Regions from separate parts of the Bacillus sp. J14TS2 genome, predicted to be linked through region 2. Evidence: a T-box and tRNA genes for the amino acid it is inferred to sense, from the RefSeq annotation. Region 2 holds a T-box; the other holds one or more tRNA genes.

Region 1 (10,557 bases), on a different contig from region 2:
AGGCTCCAATGTAAAGGTAGGAGATGAATTAGAGATTCGCTTTGGCCAAAAGCTTGTATTCGTACAAGTGACAGAGCTTCAAGAGTCCACCAAAAAGGAAGATGCCGCAAGTATGTACAAGATTGTAAAGGAAGAAAAAATAACGACAACAGATCAGTGAAAACACGTATAAAGTGAAACATCGATTATGGGGTTTTTCGATGTACAGGATGTGCTAGTGGAGACAGGGCGATTTTTATCGCGAACCTATAGCCCGTTAATTTCGAGATAAAAAGATAGATACTCTGGTAAGGGCTTGTTCTATTTCCTCATTCTCTCTCATATGTATGAAGTAAAATGAGTACGAAAATGAGGGATGAAAATGAACCAATATCATGAACCTATGGCAAATAAGGCCCCAACACCAGAACATGATTTAACCATGCGAGGAAGAAAGCTACTTGATATAACCGGTGTGAAACATGTGGAAAGTTTTGATAATGAGGAATTTCTTTTAGAAACCACAATGGGCTATTTATCCATCCATGGTCAGAACCTACAAATGAAGAACCTCGATGTTGATAGAGGAATCGTCTCCATTAAAGGGAAAATATATGATCTCGTTTATCTTGATGATCATCATGGGGAGAAGGCTAAAGGGTTCTTTGGCAAGTTGTTTCGATGACTTTATCTACACAATTTTATACCATGCTCGCGATGATTAGTATGGGTGGTTTTTTTGGTGCATCGCTCGATACGTATCAGCGATTCCTAAAAAGAGGTAGTCGTGGTAAGATTATTGTTTTTATTAACGATATATTATTTTGGATTTTGCATGGTGTGATCGTTTTCTATGTGTTATTCCTTGTCAATTATGGTGAGGTGCGCTTTTATCTTATTTTAGCTATTTTATGTGGCTTTGCGGCTTATCAGGCATTGATGAAAGGTTTTTATCTTCGTCTATTAGAAGGGATCATTTCCTTCATAAAAGCGACCTGGTCCTTTATTCTAAAATTATTCTTTTTTCTTATTTATCGACCCATTAAAGCGATTCTCTTCCTAATTTTTACTATTTTGTTAGGAATTGGCCGTTTCGTTTGGGTTCTTGTAAAAGGGGTCGGAATCGTGTTATTATGGATAGCAAGGATAATATGGTATCCGTTTACCCTTTTAGCAAAAGGTATTCTTTTATTGTTACCTAAGACATGGGTAACAACATTACAAAAATTATTTCATTCTATAACTCGCATATGGATTAGAATCGTCCATATTGTTCAAGGCTATATGAAGAAGTTTTTCAAAAAATAACGGTGAGGAGGCCTCAGGATGGGAATGAAAAAGGTTGCTTCGTTGGAAACTACTTATATGAAACAACAAGAAGTCACAATGAGGAAGGCGGCAAGAAGAAAAAAGCTTCTTATTCGCAGGCTAACGGCATTCCTTATCCTGACAATCGCCCTGTCTTATTTGGTGATATCTTCTCTTGTTTCTAAAAATTCCATGTTAGCTGAGAAACAAGCGGAAAAAGCGAAATTGGAACAGAGCCTTGCCACTTTGGAGAAAAAACAAGCCTCGCTGGAGAATGAACTTGTAAAGTTAAATGATGAAGAGTACATAGCAAAACTTGCGCGAAGAGATTACTTTCTTTCTGAGAAAGGGGAAATCATTTTTAACCTTCCGGAAACCAAAAAGAAAAAAGAGAAGGAAAAGGAGTCTTATTGACACTTTTTTCAAAAGTTAGCTATAATATAAGGTAAAGGTTACTTTTATACTTTTAAGGAGGATAAATTTTTTTATGTCGATCGAAGTAGGCAGCAAGGTACAAGGCAAGATTACAGGCATTACTCATTTTGGGGCGTTTGTGGAATTACCCGGTGGCTCTACAGGACTTGTTCATATCAGTGAAGTGGCCGATAATTATGTAAAAGATATTAAAGACCATTTAACCGTTGGGGATGAAGTCCTTGTGAAAGTGTTAAATGTTGAGAAAGACGGTAAAATTGGCCTGTCTATTCGGAAAGCAAAAGACCAGCCGGCGAGTCAATCCCATTCAAATTCAAATTCAAATCACCGTGACAATCATCGTCATAACCGGACGAATGAACGTGTGAAGGAAAGCTTTGAGAGTAAAATGAATCGTTTTCTAAAGGATAGTGAGGATCGCCTATCTTCATTAAAGCGTAATACGGAATCAAAACGTGGCGGACGCGGTGCAAGACGCGGTTAACTTGTTGTCTGTTTTATATAAAGTGGTCTATCTGTTCGTCGAGAATAGATGGGCTATTTTATTTTTATAGGGAAGCTGCATGTCTCGTTGAGCTATGGTTGTTTAGATGGAAATTTTTGTATACAGCATTTTAGCCATTAATAGTCTCTTAATGCATGAGATAAATAATAATTGACAAGTTTCTTAGAAAATTGTATCATAGAATCTGTGCCTTTGGCATGAGTAACTTGGCGGTGTAGCTCAGCTGGCTAGAGCGTACGGTTCATACCCGTGAGGTCGGGGGTTCGATCCCCTCCGCCGCTATACAGAAAAGCGGAAGGCGGTTGCCCAGGGGCGACAAGCAAATGTTCTGGAATTCAGGAAGGGCGGTTTTCCCTTCTGAAATTCCAGGTTATTTGACCTCGAGCCCCTACCGCCTGCAGCTAGACAAAAAGAAAAGCGTAAGCGCCTGTCCAGCGACGTACAAATTTAAAGGCTTCTGACGAGATAAAGGAAACACGGCGAAGGATGAGCCGATGTTGACTTATCGTAGGAAGAAGTCGTAAATTTGCTAGTCGCTAGGCGCTGGAGCTAGACAAAAAGAAAAGCGTAAGCGCCTGTCCAGCGCTGTTTTATCCAACAATCTATTGGTCATAAATACAAGTTTCTTGTTTCAACAAGGGCTTGTATTTTTTTTGCATTTTATCTCACATTAACGGGCAAAAAAACCCCTGTTTATTGTAGTTTCACTTTATCCGTATATGCTCTATAAAGCGAGACTGCCATCAGTAAGGGTTTAGACTTTCTTTGAAATTTCCTAGTCTTGAAGTGGGGGTCTTACGGATGGTTGCACCGGGATAAATTTCTAATCATCTGGGATTTTGCCTCATTTAGTCGAACTTTTCTTTCAATTCCCTCCCTAGAAATGACAAAGTTTTAGAAAAGCCTCCTTTATAATAGAGCCAATCATAACTTTGTGTGGGGAGTGCGATTAAAATGGATAAAGGTGGAAGAGGTTTTGCAGAATCATCTATTCAGAATTCGACTTTAAGTGGAACGAAGTTTGATATGTCAAATGGCTTCAAGAAGGTAGCGCAGAAATTGGAGAATCTGATTTTGCAAAAGGGCTTAGCTTTATTTTTGGTTGCCTTGCTTTTGGGACGAGCTCTTATTTTGTCACAATTGACTCCTTTTATATTGCCGTTTTTTGCTGTTGTCTATTTATTAAAAAAGGATAAGGCTCCGATCGTATTATTTGGCCTTTTAGCAGGGGCGTTAACACTGGGGATTGGAAATGCGGTTTATACATTTGGTCTATGTTTAATTTATCTCATTAGTCTTAAGCTACTTTCTTTGATTGTTCAACCCAGTGTAAAAATGTTACCATATGGTGTTTTGTTGATTTCCCTTTTTGTAAAATGTGGTTGGGTCTTTTTTCAAAATGGACAAACCATTTCACAATTTGATGCTTTAATGGCAGCTGTAGAAGCAAGCTTAAGTTTTGTACTAGTCTATATTTTTATGCAAAGTATTCCATTTCTTACATCTAAAAAGCGAAAAAAGTCGTTAAAAACAGAAGAAGTTGTAAGTCTTATTATTCTACTGGCCTCAATTATGACAGGCACGATTGGCTGGACAGTGTATGATCTATCTGTTGAACATATTTTATCGCGTTACCTTGTAATTCTCTTTGCCTTTACAGCAGGAGCGACAGTAGGATCGACTGTGGGCGTTGTAACCGGACTCATTTTTAGTTTAGCCAGTGTCAGTAGTCTCCTGCAGATGAGCTTACTCGCTTTTGCAGGATTATTAGGTGGTTTATTAAAAGAAGGAAAGCAACTGGGTACAGCCTTTGGCCTAATGATTGCCACGTTATTAATGGGTTTGTATGGAGAGGCGAATTCTCCCTTACTTGATACAATCTATGAATCCGGCATTGCTATTTTTCTTTTATTGATTACACCGAGGAGTTGGTCTGAAAATATCGCGCGTTATATCCCGGGTACTACTGAGTATACGCAGGATCAACAAAGATATGCGAGAAAAATCCGTGATATTACAGTAAAAAGGGTCGAGCAATTTTCTTCTGTTTTTCAGGCCTTATCCAATAGTTTTTCACAGACGGAAAAAGTGAGTGAATCTGAAAAAGTAGAACAAGAGTTTGATTACTTTCTAAGTGATGTGACAGAGAAGACCTGTCAAATGTGTTATAAAAAATCTCAGTGTTGGGGTACTGACAACTTTGATACAACTTATGATTTAATGAAGAACATTATGCATGAAATGGATGAAAATACAGGAAGTATTCCAAATACGCTTAATCAACAACTAGAACGACAATGTAATCGCTCGCAAAAGGTGAAGAATGCTATTCATCAAAGACTGAATGTTTATCAGGCAAACCAACAATTGAAGCTGCAAGTAAAGGAAAGTAGAAAGCTCGTTGCGGAGCAATTGTTAGGCGTGTCAGAGGTGATGGGCGATTTTGCCAAGGAAATACAAAGGGAGCAAGCCAATCATCAAAAACAGGAGGAAATTATTTTAGATGCTTTACAGGATTTTGGAATTGAAATTGAAGAGGTTGAAATTTACAGTCTCGTACCAGGGAATATCGATATTGATATTACCTTGCCGGGCCAGAATGTCCTAGGGGAATGTGAAAAAATCATTGCACCACTCCTTTCTGATATTTTAAATGAAACAATCATTGTTCAAAAGGAGGAACAAGGATCCTTTGACTTTCTGTATGCCACATTTCGCTCTGCTAAGACATTTGTCGTGGAAACAGGCGTGGCTCATGCGGCAAAGGGTGGTGGTTTTTTATCTGGGGATAGTTATTCGATGATCGAGTTAGGCCCTGGGAAATTTGCTGCTGCCATTAGTGATGGGATGGGAAATGGCGAGCGGGCTCATCATGAAAGCAGTGAGACATTGCAATTATTACAGAAGATTTTAAAGTCTGGGATAGAAGAGAAAGTGGCAATCAAATCGGTTAATTCCATTTTATCCTTACGATCAACGGATGAAATTTTCTCAACTTTGGACTTAGCGGTAATTGATTTACAAGATGCGCAAACGAAATTTTTAAAAATCGGATCCACCCCGAGCTTTATAAAAAGAGGCAAGCAAGTATTGAAAATTGAAGCGGCCAACCTGCCTATTGGAATGATCCAGGAATTTGATGTAGATGTTGTGACAGAGCAATTAAAAGCGGGAGATTTACTGATAATGATGAGTGATGGCATTTTTGAAGGGCCAAAAAATGTAGAAAATTATGAAATATGGATGAAACGAAAGTTACGTGAGATTGAAACAGAAGACCCCCAAGCGATTTCTGATCTCATCATGGAAGAAGTGATTCGCACTTGCTCAGGGACGATTTCAGACGATATGACCATTATGGTATTAAAAATAAAACATAACACACCTAAGTGGGCGGCGATTCCAGTGAGGAGCAGAGGAATGAAAATCTCTTAAAAATTGTATAAAATTTCCTTTTTGAGGCGAGGATGTTAAAAACAGGAGCCCGAAGGATGTGGGGCAGAATGGCGTTCCAACGTACATGGATGTACTAGTGTAAGTGAGGAAGCTAGATGTGCGCCTATATGCCTGTTTAATTGCCAAATGGAGGGGAGCTTATGACAAAAAGTCCTTTAAAGCAGATTTTACTGATTACAGATGGATGTTCCAATCAAGGAGAGGATCCAATTGCGATCGCGGCCTTAGCAAATGAAAGTGGGATTACAGTCAATGTCATTGGTGTTGTTGAAAATGAATCAATTGAACAAAAAGGAGTTCAAGAGATTGAAGGCATTGCAGCTTCTGGTGGTGGAATTAGCCAGATTGTGTATGCAGAACAATTATCGCAAACAGTTCAGATGGTAACTAGAAAGGCAATGACTCAAACCTTACAAGGTGTGGTCAATAAAGAGTTGCGGCAAATCTTAGGGAAAGAGACGGATATGGAAGAACTCCCGCCAGATCAACGTGGGGAAGTTTTGGAGGTTGTTGATGAGCTTGGTGAAACCTCCGATATCGAGGTTCTAGTTTTAGTAGATACAAGTGCCAGTATGAAGACGAAACTCCCAACCGTAAAAGAGGCTTTATTAGATTTATCCTTAAGCCTAAATGCACGTATGGGTCATAATCGTTTTGCTGTCTTTATATTTCCTGGGAAAAGAAAGGAAGTTGAAAAGCTTCTAGATTGGACACCAAATCTAGAGTTATTAACATCAACTTTTCCAAAATTGGCTGTTGGCGGTATTACCCCAACTGGGCCAGCTTTACGCGAAGCCATGACCTATTTCAAGAAAAAGCGTTCTTTGAGAGGACTGCTATCGAATGATGATGAATACATGGAAGACTCAATGTGAATTTCCTCCTGGCACAGTTGTAACAGGAAAATGGCGTGGTGGAAATTATCAACTTATAAGGGAACTTGGTTCTGGAGCGAATGGGATTGTGTATCTAGCTAAAGGAACGAAAGGGCATACTGCATTAAAAATGAGTATGGATAGCCTTTCAATTACATCAGAGGTCAATGTTCTGAAAGCTTTCTCTAAGGTCCAAGGGGATTCCCCAGGGCCTTCTTTGCATGAAATGGATGATTGGGATAGTCCACGAGGGAAAATTCACTTTTATACAATGGAATATATACAAGGTCCGAATCTACTTTCCTTTATTCGTAAAAATGGACAGACCTGGGTAGGGATTTTGATTGTGCAGCTTCTAGATACATTGGAGAAGCTCCACCAGGAAGGATGGACATTTGGAGATCTGAAGCCGGAAAATTTAATTGTATCAGGTCCACCACCTAGAATCCGTTTTATTGATGTTGGTGGTACGACGATGAATGGAAGGGCAATTAAGGAATTTACGGAGTTTTTCGATAGAGGATATTGGGGATTAGGTTCTCGAAAAGCTGAACCAACCTATGATTTATTTTCTACAGCTATGCTTTTTATCCATATGTATTATCCTAAGAAATTTACTAAAGTCGGGGATGGAAAAAAACAATTGATGCAACAAATTAATGCCCATTCCGAATTATCTCGTTTCAGTCCTGTTCTTCAAAAGGCTTTATTTGGCCAATATGATTCTGCAAAAAGAATGAAGGGAGAGCTGCTTAGTATATTATCTGAAAAGAGGAATCAAGCACCATCCTATGCAAGGCGACATGCTACAAGGCAAAAGAAAAAGAAGAAATCAGGCTCTTTGAAGGAGACCATCATGGTTTTGTTGCTTACAATTGTTCTTTATGCTCTATATATCTATAGTTACCTTCTATAAAATGTCTCACAGCTTTATGAACGTTTTACAGATACAACTGGAGCTCATTGGAGTGAAATGGTAACATAATTAGGAGTGTTTATGTGATGGAATAATAAAAAGAGGATTTTGGCAAGTCGCACTTTTCTTGTAAAGGGATGGAAAAACATGTTGCAGTTTGAACGAAAGACAGAGGCTTTTATCCAGAAGCATGGACTGGTTGAAAAGGGAGACTATTTTGTAGCTGCGGTATCAGGGGGACCAGATTCTCTTGCAATGGTTGACTTCTTTATTACACGGAAGGAAAAATATGGGATTCAATTGGCTGTTGCGCATGTTGATCATATGCTAAGAGGGGAAGAATCCCATCAAGATCTTTTATATGTAAGGAAGTATTGTGAGGAAAGATCAATCCCCTTTCATAGTACCGCGATCGATATTGCGCAGAAAATGAAAATGAACAAATCCGGTATGCAGGAAACGGCAAGACTGTATCGCTATCAGTTTTTAAGGGAAGTAATGGAAGAGGTTAATGCAAATAAACTTTTGACCGCCCACCATGGGGATGATCAGATAGAAACTATTTTGATGAAATTAACCAGGGGGGCAACAGGACAAGCAAGAGCAGGCATTAGCATCAGGCATTCTTTTGGAAATGGAGAGATCCTCCGTCCGTTGCTTGCCGTCTCAAAGCAAGAAGTTGAGGCATATTGCCATCATTATCAACTTGAGCCAAGGCTAGATCCAAGTAATAAGAAGAGGGATTATACAAGAAATCGGTTTCGTTTGGATGTTCTCCCCATTTTAAAAGAGGAAAATGAACAGGCATTAGAGCATTTTCAACGTTTTCATGACGATTTGACGGAGGATGAGTCCTATTTACAGAGTCAAGCAAAACAGCGATTTAATCAAATATGTCGAGTCGATGAAAATCAAGAAATTCATTTGCATATTCCTGCCTTTTTAGTGGAACCTTTGCCTTTACAAAGAAGAGTGATTCATCTAATATTAAATTATCTTTACCAATATAAGACACATGATATTTTAGCTGTACATACTGATTTGATCCAGCAGTTAGTAAGATCCGAAAATCCATCTGGAAGACTTGATTTTCCTAGAAAGTTGAGGGTTATTCGTTCTTATGCATCCTGTCGTTTCACTTTCAGTGAAGGAAGTGAACTTCAGTCACCTTATTATTTTGAGTTATATGTGGGGAATAAAGCAATTTTACCTGATGGTGGAAGCCTGGAATTAAGGGAGACGAAAGACTGGCTAATAAAAGAGGATTCAAATTCATTTTTGTTAGATGAGCAAGAAATTCAACTTCCGTTAATTATTCGGACTAGAAAACCAGGTGATAGAATAAGGTTAAAAGGAATGAAGGGAAGCAAAAAGATTAAGGACATTTTTATTGACCAGAAGGTTTCTTTGGAAGAACGGAAGGTTTGGCCGATTGTAGTTGATTACACTGGCAAAGTCCTGTGGGTCCCTGGTTTGAAAAAGTCTAGTTTTGAAGGGAAATCCCAAAATAATCATAATTATGTTCTACTATATGAGGATGTTCAAAAAGTCCGGTAAAAATGATACTTCGAGATAAAGGAACTTCGACTAAATACCGACACGTCCTGTGTCGAACGTTTGCGATTGACTTCAGTGTAGTCGCCGACTTGGTCCCTTTTATCCTCCTTTTTGAACAAACATTAAATGATCATACCCAAACAATTTCAGGGGGCAGGATGAAATGAAAAATGATATTAAGGAAATTCTTATAACAGAAGAGGAAATTAACGAGAAAACTTCAGAATTAGCTGCACAGCTTACGGAAGAATATGAAGGTCGTTTCCCACTCGCAATCGGAGTCCTAAAAGGAGCTGTTCCTTTTATGACGGATTTACTGAAGCGAATAGATACATATTTGGAAGTGGACTTTATGGATGTATCCAGCTATGGCAGTGGAACAGTCCCCTCGGGCGAAGTGAAAATTTTGAAAGACCTAAACACCCCTGTTGAGGGAAGAGATATTCTAATCATTGAGGATATTATTGATAGTGGGTTAACTTTAAGTTATTTGGTGGATTTGTTTCGGTATCGAAAAGCAAAATCGATTAAAATTGTCACCTTGCTAGATAAGCCATCGCGTAGAAAAGGAACAATTACAGCTGACTATGCATGTTTTACTGTTCCCGACGCCTTTGTTGTTGGCTATGGACTTGATTATGCGGAAAAATATCGTAATCTCCCCTATATTGGGGTATTAAAACCAGAAATATATGAAAAAAATGAATGAGGATAAAAAAATGATTAAACCAATGTGGAATAGTTGTAAAAATGCAAATAGCTATGATACTATTGAAGATAGTTTTTTTACTGTGGGAGGAGGTAAGGGATGAACCGGGTTTTGCGAAATGTCATTTTTTATGGACTCATCTTTCTTGTATTAGTTGGAATTTTGAGTTGGTTTAAAAACGGTAATGAAGTGACAGAACCTATTACGTATAATGAATTTGTAGCGCATTTGGAAAATGGAGATATTGAAAAATATACAATGCAGCCTGAACGAGGCGTTTATGAAATTAAAGGGCAGTTGAAAGGTGCGGAAGATGGAGACTCCTTTATTACATACGTAATGAATAGCCCCGCGATGCTTGATCGCATTGATGCAGCCTCAACTGATTTGGAAGTACAACCAGCAAAAGAGACGAGTGTTTGGGTCTCATTCTTAACTGGGATAATTCCGTTTATTATTATCTTTATTTTATTCTTCTTCCTGTTAAATCAAGCTCAAGGTGGCGGTAGCCGCGTAATGAACTTTGGGAAGAGTAAAGCAAAGTTGTATTCTGAAGAAAAGAAAAAAGTTCGCTTTAAAGATGTAGCAGGTGCGGATGAAGAAAAGCAAGAACTAGTAGAAGTAGTGGACTTTTTGAAGGATCCAAGAAAGTATACTGAATTGGGAGCAAGTATTCCAAAGGGGATTTTGTTAGTTGGTCCACCTGGAACAGGTAAAACCTTACTTGCACGAGCAGTAGCTGGAGAAGCTGGAGTACCATTTTTCTCTATTAGTGGTTCTGACTTTGTGGAAATGTTTGTCGGTGTAGGGGCATCGC
Region 2 (10,557 bases):
AAATTTCAATGTACGGTTAACAAAATTTCCAAACGCACCGAGCAACTCCCCGTTATGGCTATAGATAAATTCTCGCCAAGAAAAATCGGTATCACGATTCTCAGGTGCATTAATCGTTAAAAAATAACGAATCGAATCTGGGTGGTAATGCTCTAAAATGTAAGGAGCCCATACGGCCCAATTTTGACTTGTGGAAAGTTTCCGTTTCTCTAGCGTTAAATATTCATTCGAAATGATGTGAGTAGGCAAAGGAGATTGCTTCAACCCTAGGAGAATGGATGGCCAAATGATCGTATGAAAAGGGATATTGTCCTTCCCATGAACATAATAGGCAATAGTGTCCTTATTCCACCATTCCTCAAGTTTTTCGCCTTTCTGTCTTGCCCATTCCTGACTTGCTGTTAAATAACCTGCAACAGCCTCTATCCACACATAGATCTTCTTATGGGCAAACTCAGGTACAGGTACATCAACACCATTGGGTAAATCCCGTGTTACAGCGCGATCTAGCACTCCTTCCTTTAAATATCTTTCCGTTAAATCCACTGCATTTTCTCGCCAACGATTCTCTCGTTTCGCATGCTTCACCAACGCTTCTAACTTTTGTTGAAATCGACTAAATGAAAAATAAAAATGCTCTGTTTCTTTAATAATCGGTTCGTTTCCACAAATTTTACAACGTCTATCGATCAGAACAAGTGGATCTAAAAGCGCAGAACACTGATCACATTGATCCCCTCTTGCTTTAGCCCCGCAATTCGGACAAATTCCCTCTACAAAACGATCTGGCAAAAATTGTTTGTCTGTTTCACAATAAGCCTGCTCAATTGATTTGGTGTAAAGATAACCATTCTGCAGAAGCTTTAAAAATATTTCTTGAACTGCATGATGATGATGTGTCGTATCAGTTCGTGTGTATAAATCATAGGTAAATCCAAGCTTTTGAAAACATTCTAGAAATTCCGTATGGAAATGGTTGGCAATTTTTTCAATCGTTGTATTTTCCTGATTCGCACGAATCGAAATCGGCGTACCATTGCAATCACTTCCTGACACATACAATACCTTTTCGCCTTTCTGTCGATAGTATCTCGCTAAAATATCACCAGGAAGCAGAGCCGCGATATGACCTAAATGTAAAGAACCATTTGCATAGGGCCAGGCCCCCCCTATAAAAATTGTCATCCTTCATTCCTCCTTGTATTTTTTGAACACAAAAAACGCCCTAATCATTATGATTAGGACGATTGGACTCGTGTTACCACCTATATTCGCAAATAGCTCACACTACTTGCCTCACCCAGTACGCCTTACGGGATACTGCTGCTGTTGTAACGAGTGCCACTCTCGTCGTAGCCTACTTGCTCGGGCTTTCGGTACGAAGCTCAAAGGTCATTTTCAAAAGGGTTCGTTTGCTTCATTTCCACCAGCAGAAGCTCTCTATCAAACACAGTCCTTTTTACTTTTCCTTCTCATCGCTTTTCTTTAGAAAGATTGTAATTCTTTTGCAAGTAAAATGCAAGTTGATTAAAAAAACGAAAAAACAGTTTTACATATTGCCTCGACTCTTTAGATTAAAAATTATGATACAATTATTTTAAAAATATTTCGAAAGAAAGGATGATTCCTCATGTGTCGAAACATTAAACCATTATTTAACTATGATCCTCCAGCTACAAAGGACGAAATCCATGCAGCTGCCTTACAATTTGTCCGCAAGGTATCTGGTTATCAAAAGCCCTCTAAAGTAAACGAACAGGCTTTTCATAATGCGGTTGAAAATATTGCTGCTAATACGGAACAGCTTCTAAACTCGCTTGTTACCAGCTCCACTCCCCGAGATCGCCAGGTAGAAGCGGAACGAGCCCGAGTTAGAAATGAAAAAAGATTTGGAAAAAACTAAATCACAAAGCGTTCGGCTACCAGGCAAGCAAATATTCAGTTAAAGACAGGCGTTTTGCCTGTCTTTGGCTCAGGTTTAAATAGAACAGCGACTAAAAGTACGCCCCTGGAGCCCTTTATTAAGATAAATATTGTTCATAGTCCTTCCAAATATCAACCATTTTTTTCTAATCTTCCCTCTTGTTCTCTCCCTTTTTGCCGCTCCATTCTCGTAAACAACCATTTTACTAAAGGGGGAACAGCAAAAAAGATGAAAAACGTGCGGAAAAGTTGATACCCGGAAACAATATATAAGTCAGCATGAATAGCATGGGCAATGATACCCATTTGATCCATTCCACCAGGAGCTAAGCTTAACAAGCCGGTAGCTTTTGAAATTGGTTGAATGAGCGTGAGTAATAACCCCAAACCAATACCGCCCACCACTAGCAACAAGCCACTCCCAATCGCAATCGCAAAGGTTTTGAAGGTATGCGGCATATCCTGCGGTTTCAAAAGCAAGCCAACATATGTCCCGATCAACAATTGCGCGATATTAAGCAGAGTAGAAGGCAAAACTGGACCCGCTATGCCAATTGCTTGCAAGATTGCTGTACCGATCGCAGGGCCAATTAAATAAGCCGTTGGCATTTTAATTCTGATACACAAAAAAGCAAAAACAATACATACGATTGCAAAGAGTGGCAAACGGGGAAATAAACCTGCCCAACTTCCAACTATATCAGGAGGAAGCGCAGATTCAGTGGCGACTAAAGCATCAGCTGGATCGCGAAAAAATGGAAGCATCACAATCAAAGGCGTTGCAATAATAATGATCATCAGGCGAATCACCTGTGTGATCGTCACTACTCCGAGATGAATTCCCTTCGTTTCTTCTGCCAAAATTAAAACTTGTGAAAGTCCGCCCGGTATACTCGCTAATAAGGCGGTTCGATAATCACTATCAGAAATCTTAGAAACGACATAAGCAATCCCTGCACAAAACACCAGTAATAAAATCGTCATGAAAAGCATGTATGGAATTTGCCGCCCCATTTCGTGCAGAGCAGTGCCAGTCATGGATAGACCAATTGTGTAGCCAACAATGATCATGCCTGTATTGCGCAGTGAACTAGGCCATAGCAAAGGCCACCGAAGTAGATTAATCGTAATGAATACAGATATCATTGGCCCTAATAACCATGGTACAGGAATATGTAGAAACTGAAATACCAAACCGCCAATGGCGGCAATTAAAAACGTAAAAATAATTTTTTTAAATTGCATATAAGATAGGAACCCTTCTTTCACATACACCTTTCAATGTCCTACTAAGCTAGAACATGAATAATCTTTCTTTCTACTATACAGGAATTTTATTTAGAATGCGTTCCCAAAGTCTTTTTTACTTTTATATCAGTGGCAACTAGCAGAATTAAGACTATATATTTCTAAATGTTCTAAATCCGTCTGTGCTATAATCATATCAACGATGTATGAGAAAAAGAAAGGATGAGAAACGTATGCAGGATATTCGTACAAATAATATAGAGCGCTTTTTGGGCTACAGTCAGTTTTATGATCAAAATCGTCCCGTTCCTCCAAATGTTATCGTCAAAATACTAACAAGATATTTGACTCAGGTGCCTAATCGAGTAGTGGATGTCGGTTGTGGAACCGGATTATCATCTTTCATCTGGTTAGATCAAGCGAAGGATATAATTGGGGTGGAACCGAATGATGATATGCGTAAAGCGGCCCTCGCTCATTGGCAAGCCCAGGAGGAGCCTGATAATCTTCGGTTTGTGAAGGGGCTGTCTGATCAGCTAGATATCGATGCTGATTCCGTCGATATTCTCACCTGTTCCCAATCCTTTCATTGGATGGATCCACAACCCACATTGCGTGAATTTGCTCGTGTTCTGCGTACTGGAGGAGTCTTTGCCGCTTATGACTGTGACTGGCCGCCATCTTTTACAATGGAAGTAGAGGAACATTATCAAGCACTGATTGCACTTGCTGAATCTCGTGTGACCGAACTTGCACCCGCCAAGCAATTAGCGTTTAAATGGAATAAAGATGAACATCTTCAACAAATTCGTGAGTCTCAGCTTTTTTCTTTTTCCAAAGAAATTGTGTTTCATCATTGGGAACAATGTGATGCAACTCGGTATGCCAATATCGCTTTAAGCCAAGGAGGATTGCAGACAGCATTAAAATTAGGTGCTACTGACCTTCATGATGCGATCACTGCCTTCCAACACCATGTGCAACAAGCTTTCGGTGGAGAAAGCCAAGACATCCTCTTTAGCTACCGCATGCGTCTTGGGATTAAATAACTTCAGTGAATAAAAATGTAAAGGGGCCGCAATCAATGCGGCCCCCGTTTAGATTTCCGCTAAGCGGAAATCACCTCGTATTTTGTGCTCACTGTTACCAGCCTCCTTTCCGAATTTCTATCGGTCCGACATCCTTATTAACTCATAAAACCTCACTCACCAACAAGTGAAAGAATGGATTTAACCAATCTTTCCCAGCAAGCCTCCTAGTTTACACCAAAAACATATGCATCGATTTATAAACGAAATCGATGTTTAATCATCTGGGCAACTTCTACAGCGCTTAATTTTGTATTATCAATGCGCAAATAATGCTCTTCTTTTATTTCTCCAGCTTCGGAATTTAACCGTAGTGTATCCATGCTACTGAGTAAGTTTTCTTCCGATTGTTTGATATTTCGTTTCGTTGGCTTTTGCTCAAGTCGATTCGGTGTTTGATTCCGTTTGAGCCTTTCTTCTACATGTGCTTCTAGCTCAACAAAGTATATTTCCGCTCCTTCAGTACGAAAATAATGACAGACTTTTTCAACTGCATCCCAATCCTCTTGCTTGTTGAAGGCCCATACAAATGTAAAGATCATGCCATACTGGTCACTTTGGGAAAATGTTTTAAATACCTCTTCACGGAATAAGGTCGATAATCTCCACATTTCCGCACTAAAACCGAAAAAAGGCTCAAGTAAATCAATCGTCATATGATTATGAAATAATTTCAACTCCGTGATTTTTGCTAGCTCTTGCCCTACTGTCATTTTCCCAACAGCTTGGGGACCGAATAATAGAACAAATTTCAATGGAACACCTCCTATCCCGAATTAAGTATCTGATACAGGCTTGGTGCCACATGCCATAAAAAAAATCATCATCGCCAATGAATCGGGATTCTGCTGCAAATTTTCAAATGCTTTTTCAATGCTTTGAAAATCACTTTTAGAGAGGGAGCCTTTTTTATAAAATGCTTCGAATCTCTTGGGGTTAAATTGCTCTTTAACCATCTCTACGCCAACTAGATCACTATGTACAGAGATGGCATCCATTTCAACATTACAAAATCCTGATGATTCAAGTAATCGCGGTAAACTACGTCCAATTTCACGATTTCCTCCTGCTTCCCCTTGCATCGCAATCAGCTTATCGATCACTGAACGGAAATTCTCCACTGTTGGTTCAATAATGCCAAAGATGCCATCATCTACATCCATGATCACGAGTTTGCCTCCTGGTTTTAATACTCTAAATATTTCTATCGCTGCTTTCTTAGGCTCGAAAAGATGTAGAAAAACTAAGCGTGCAATAACAAAATCATAGCCATTATCTTGAAGTCCTGTATCATACACAGAGGCTTGGATAAATTCAATATCTCTATCAGTTATCTTATTTAATCGTTGTTTTGCTTTTGCTAACAAGCTATCATCAATATCTAATGCTGAAATTCCACTTTTTGGTAAATGCTCCACAAGCTTCTCGGTTACAAATCCAGGTCCACAACCAACTTCTAACACTTTCATCCCATCAGATAAGCCAAACCACTTAAGGTTTCTAAATTCCTTTTCCCAGCTCATCAACGCTTGCACCCGAAGTCTATCAACCTCATTCTCGAACCCAATATTGGAACGAGCAATATTATAAGTAGAGTTAAATTGATTCATTTGCTTAAACCTCCTTTACAAAATCTTTCATATCCCTGGAATATAGATCGTCATTTCCCCGCCGTCGATTGTACTTTGAAAGGCATATATCGGTTGATAATAGCCTTTGGAATCCAAATAATAGCTGATTTCTACTTGATCAATATGTAAGGTTTCGGGTTGTTTATTTGCAAGGGAATACTTAAATTTCCCGGCTAAAATTTCATCATATGCTTCTTGTTCACTCTTTATTTGAACATCTCTTACCTTGTCATAAGTGATTAACTGATTGTCAATGCTCTTCAATGTATCATCATGATAATATTGTACATTTAAAACACCATCTATAAGCTGATTCCCGTTGGCTATTTTATCTGCCGTCCATTCATAAATACCAGTTTCGACTTTTTGAAAATCGGCATCCTCAGGGATATCTATTCCGAATGCTGTTACGCTTGCCTTTAATGTTTTTTCATCCGTATTTTTTGGTGTTGCATCAAAGCTGGAGAAGTCTGCATATCGGTAACTTCCATCTAAGTATTCAAACCATAAATCATATCCCTCAATCCGATACACAGCATCATCTGGATATGATATAACCTCCATATCTTCTGAATCAAGCTGTTGTCTCTTAAAAAAATCTTCAGCAAATTCCTCCCCAGAAGCCTTTGTGTAGCTTGGTGCCTTATAAATCGGAACATTTTTTCTTTGATCATCAAGCTGCACATCATTCGTGATCGTGGCACTAGCCATATTTGTCTTATAATTCGGCACAATGATAAGGTTTCCAAATTCCTTCGTATAATAATAAGCAAACATGCTGCCGGATAGGAGGACCACTAGTAAGAGAGGGGATAAATATAATAAAGAGTGCTTGATTCCCCTATCTTTAATCGTCAGAATAGCCATAATGATCCCATAACCAATACTTGCACCCAATAAATTATTAAATAGATCATCCAACTCAAAAATACCAAACCCTGTTAGAAGTTGAAAAGTTTCAATAAAAAGTGTAAATATCGCCGCCATCCCAATCGTCCACCTCACTTTTCGAAAGCGAACATGCCATAGCGGGAGGAGGATTCCGAACGGCACAAACATTAAAATGTTTAAATACAGATTCTGCCATTCCCTTACACTGAAACTATTCCAAGCCTCTTGGTATGAACTAAAAAAGGCTAAATTCACTCCACCCGAATAGGTTGAACCTCTATTCAGGAAAGTAACACCCATCACCATAATAAAATAACCAATAAATAAACTTGTAAAAAGCAATTGTTTTCTTGAAAGGCGTTTTTTTCCGCCTAAAAGTTTTCTATAGATAATGACATACCCAAGAAAAAAGACAATTCCTAAAACTATGACCGTAGTAAAAGCTAAAGTAAAATTCCCCTTAATAATTTCGATGATTTCTTGTAACCTCATTTTCTATCTCCTTTTATTCTTTCATCTGGTTCTTTTCCCTTCTCCAATAGATCACTAATTTTTTATGTATTTGTTCGCCTGATAGAGTAAATATCCTGATCTCGCTATGATGAATCAGTTATGTTTTTTCTGCTGCGATCATTAAAAACATCGGTCTGCGAGTTTCATCTTTCATTTCAGGGTCTTCTAACATGTCATCAGCAGGAACGGATTCTTTCACTGCTTTTATCAAAAAGCCTGATGAAATTAAATCGTTCATATAGGTTGAAATGGTACGATGGTATTTTGTCACACTCTCATTCAAGAAGTTTGTTTCCCGTACTCCTTCTGATTGATAGTGGTCAACAGGCCAATGCATACGATTTCCCTGGTCATCATAATACCAATCTTGTTCATTTCGAGAAGTAAAAATGGGATGTTCCACCGAGAAAACGAAACTTCCCCCAGGGACTAAGCATTCATATACTTTTTCACAGATTGTTTGGAACGACTGAATATAGTGAAAAGCCAGTGAGCTAAAGACAATATCAAATTGATTATTGGAAAAATCAATATCCTCAATGGACACTCTTATATAAGAAATGGCAGGATCATTTGTCATTTCACGGGCTCTCTCGATCATTTTTTTGGATATATCTACCCCTGTTACAGATCGTGCTTGCTGCGCACGAGCATAGCGGCAATGCCAACCAAAGCCACAACCTAAATCAAGGACATTTCTATCTTTTAAATCTCCAATTAGCTCTTTTACTATATGCCATTCTCCAGCCCCTTCAAGACCTTTCACTGACCGAGGCATTTGTTCGTATGCAGCAAAGAAATTTGGATCATCATATTTATTTTGTTTCATCGATTATACAACTCCAATTCTTCAGATAAAAGAAGCATCCATTCATTATTTTAGGAAGACCACATGTCTTCACTTTACTATTACTATATGACTGCCATTCATACGAGAAAAAATTAAATACTTTTTAGTATTTTGGCTGGATTCCCTGCTACGATTGTGTCGGAAGGGACATCTTTTGTCACGACAGAACCAGCTGCAACAATAGAATTCTTCCCAATTGTGATTCCAGGTAAAATTACACAACTCCCACCTATCCAAACATCGTTTCCAATTTCGATTGGAATGGCATAGCCCTTCTTATATCTTCCTTTTGGCTCAATCGAATGACCTGCTGTATATATACCTACATTCGGACCAATCAAACAACGATGACCAATTTTCACTTCAGCCATATCTAAAATAGTACAATTATACCCAGCATAAAAATGATCACCAACATGAATGTTATATCCTAAGTCACAATGAAAATTATGTTCAATGCTTGGATTAATACCTAAGCTACCAAATAAATTCCTAAGGATTTCAACCTTTCTTTCAGAATTCTCAACATCCATATTGTTTAATTCCTGAACAAGTTTTTGGGAATGAATGCTTTTGATGCTAAGTTCCTCTGTCCCACGTTCGTAATAGATCCTTTCCTTTTTGTCCAACGGTAATCCCTCTTTTCGACGCTTTATATATGTATGACACTATCTAGCAACTTTAAATGCATGATCAATCACATTCTGTTTTAAGTATAACAGCATTAATCTAATTCAATCCTATTTATTTCTTTTTGTAAATGAAGCAATTTTTATTGTAAGTCTATCTTCCAACCTAGACATTTATTTTCTCCAGTCAGTGCTTGACATTGATATGAGTATATCAATGAGAGGGCTAACTGTTAAGCAAAGGTCACTTCTACCTCGCCTTCTTCACGGGCAATTTTTAGACAGGTTTCGATAAATGTTAAGATTGATTTTTGCTGCCAATCAAAGATCTCCCCTTTGCTGTTCTCATATAAAAAGGCGTGATCCGCTATTTGCATAAACCTTTCTAAAGCTTCCTCTACTTGTATAGATGATAGGTTAAGAGTCGCGCCGATGCCGCTCACTCCCCCATTATATTGATGGGCATCAAACAAATCGTAAAACCAAGGAGCATAAATATCTCCTGCTGTAAAACGTACATGCTGTAATATATCTCCTCTTTGATTATATGAATAGATATCATGACCCACTGATATAACTCCTCCTTTAAAATAGATTTAAACTTAGGAATTGTGTGTTTGTAGAAAATCGTAGAATTTTTTATAAATGAATAGGCTTTCATTTATCGGAGAATAAAACGAAGGTAAAGCAGGAAGATAGACCTAGATAAAATCTTACATATTTCGTTAATTGCAGTCAAATAAAGTTTTCGACATTTTTCGACTTTACCTCAGGAAAAATCATATAATGCTGATTCGCATAATTCACTTAATTTTAACATTGTTGAACCTGAAACAGGATCACGATATACTATTGTTGATGTACCAACGAGTAGGGGGACAGCCCATGAACAAAGAGGAACAACTCTTAATCAATTTTAGAGATTTATTTAACAAAATGGCTTGGCTGAATAAGGAGAAGATGGAAAAAAGTCTTAAGGGGCATATGCCTTCCGAAGTACATTGCATCGAATCCATTGAAAAAAACACAAATCCCAATGTGAAAAAGCTTGCGGAATCCCTTTATATGACTAGAGGTGCCATCAGTAAATTAACGAAGAAACTTATTAAAAAAGGACTTATCGAAAGTTACCAGAAACCGGATAACAAAAAAGAAATCTACTTTCGCCTCACTGAACAAGGAAAGAAAATTTATACACTCCACGAAAAACTACACAAAGAGTTTCAAGACCGGGACAAAGTCGTATTCGAGCATGTAACAGAGGAACAATTTGACAGCATGCTTCGTTTCGTAGAAAAGTATAGTAAGCATTTAGATGCAGAAATAAAGAGGCAAGGGATAACGATTAATTAGATCAAAAATCATAATTATAATATTACAAACAGTCCAACTCTATTGAGAATGGGCTGTTTTTTCATAAAAAGTTTTTGTTGACAAGGAAACAAAATGGTGTTATCTTTTTGGTGACAAGGAAACAAAAACTTATGAGAGGAGAATCATATGTCAAAACAAAAAGTAAAGGAACCTGGATTACCAAAAGAAATTCTCGCGGCTGCTTGGGCTATTGCACTTGGTGCCATTGCTCCAATGTTTGACTCCACGATGGTGAACATTGCTATCGACAAACTAATGAACGATTTCGATACGACATTAGATATTATTCAATGGTCCATTACAGGTTATGTTTTAGCCCTCGCGATTGCGGTTCCAATATCTGGCTGGTTGATGAACAGATTTAACGGAAAGAAAATCTTCGTCGGCGCGGTTATCGCCTTTGGTGTAAT

Evidence for each region. The T-box of region 2 lies ahead of metG (methionine--tRNA ligase). A T-box ahead of a tRNA ligase gene usually reads a tRNA of that ligase, here a tRNA-Met.
Region 1: it encodes a tRNA-Met, which carries the amino acid that the T-box ahead of metG (methionine--tRNA ligase) is inferred to sense. The anticodon was not compared.

The regions. Positions count from the first base shown of each region.
Region 1 is NZ_BORE01000021.1:12,264-22,820, reverse strand. It holds gene KI375_RS23680 (RNA-binding S4 domain-containing protein) at 1-160, shown strand, start outside; gene yabP (sporulation protein YabP) at 362-664, shown strand; gene yabQ (spore cortex biosynthesis protein YabQ) at 661-1,287, shown strand; gene KI375_RS23665 (FtsB family cell division protein) at 1,306-1,701, shown strand; gene KI375_RS23660 (S1 domain-containing RNA-binding protein) at 1,775-2,206, shown strand; tRNA gene KI375_RS23655 (tRNA-Met) at 2,436-2,509, shown strand; gene spoIIE (stage II sporulation protein E) at 3,182-5,662, shown strand; gene KI375_RS23645 (VWA domain-containing protein) at 5,824-6,558, shown strand; gene KI375_RS23640 (protein kinase domain-containing protein) at 6,527-7,474, shown strand; gene tilS (tRNA lysidine(34) synthetase TilS) at 7,622-9,031, shown strand; gene hpt (hypoxanthine phosphoribosyltransferase) at 9,195-9,740, shown strand; gene ftsH (ATP-dependent zinc metalloprotease FtsH) at 9,840-10,557, shown strand, end outside.
Region 2 is NZ_BORE01000009.1:190,497-201,053, forward strand. It holds gene metG (methionine--tRNA ligase) at 1-1,185, opposite strand, end outside; T-box leader at 1,237-1,485, opposite strand; gene KI375_RS15250 (DUF2277 domain-containing protein) at 1,631-1,903, shown strand; gene KI375_RS15255 (AbrB family transcriptional regulator) at 2,056-3,168, opposite strand; gene KI375_RS15260 (class I SAM-dependent methyltransferase) at 3,405-4,220, shown strand; gene KI375_RS15265 (AAA family ATPase) at 4,457-5,014, opposite strand; gene KI375_RS15270 (class I SAM-dependent methyltransferase) at 5,036-5,869, opposite strand; gene KI375_RS15275 (VanZ family protein) at 5,897-7,273, opposite strand; gene KI375_RS15280 (class I SAM-dependent methyltransferase) at 7,392-8,123, opposite strand; gene KI375_RS15285 (sugar O-acetyltransferase) at 8,237-8,773, opposite strand; gene KI375_RS15290 (hypothetical protein) at 9,007-9,342, opposite strand; gene KI375_RS15295 (MarR family transcriptional regulator) at 9,659-10,126, shown strand; gene KI375_RS15300 (MDR family MFS transporter) at 10,274-10,557, shown strand, end outside.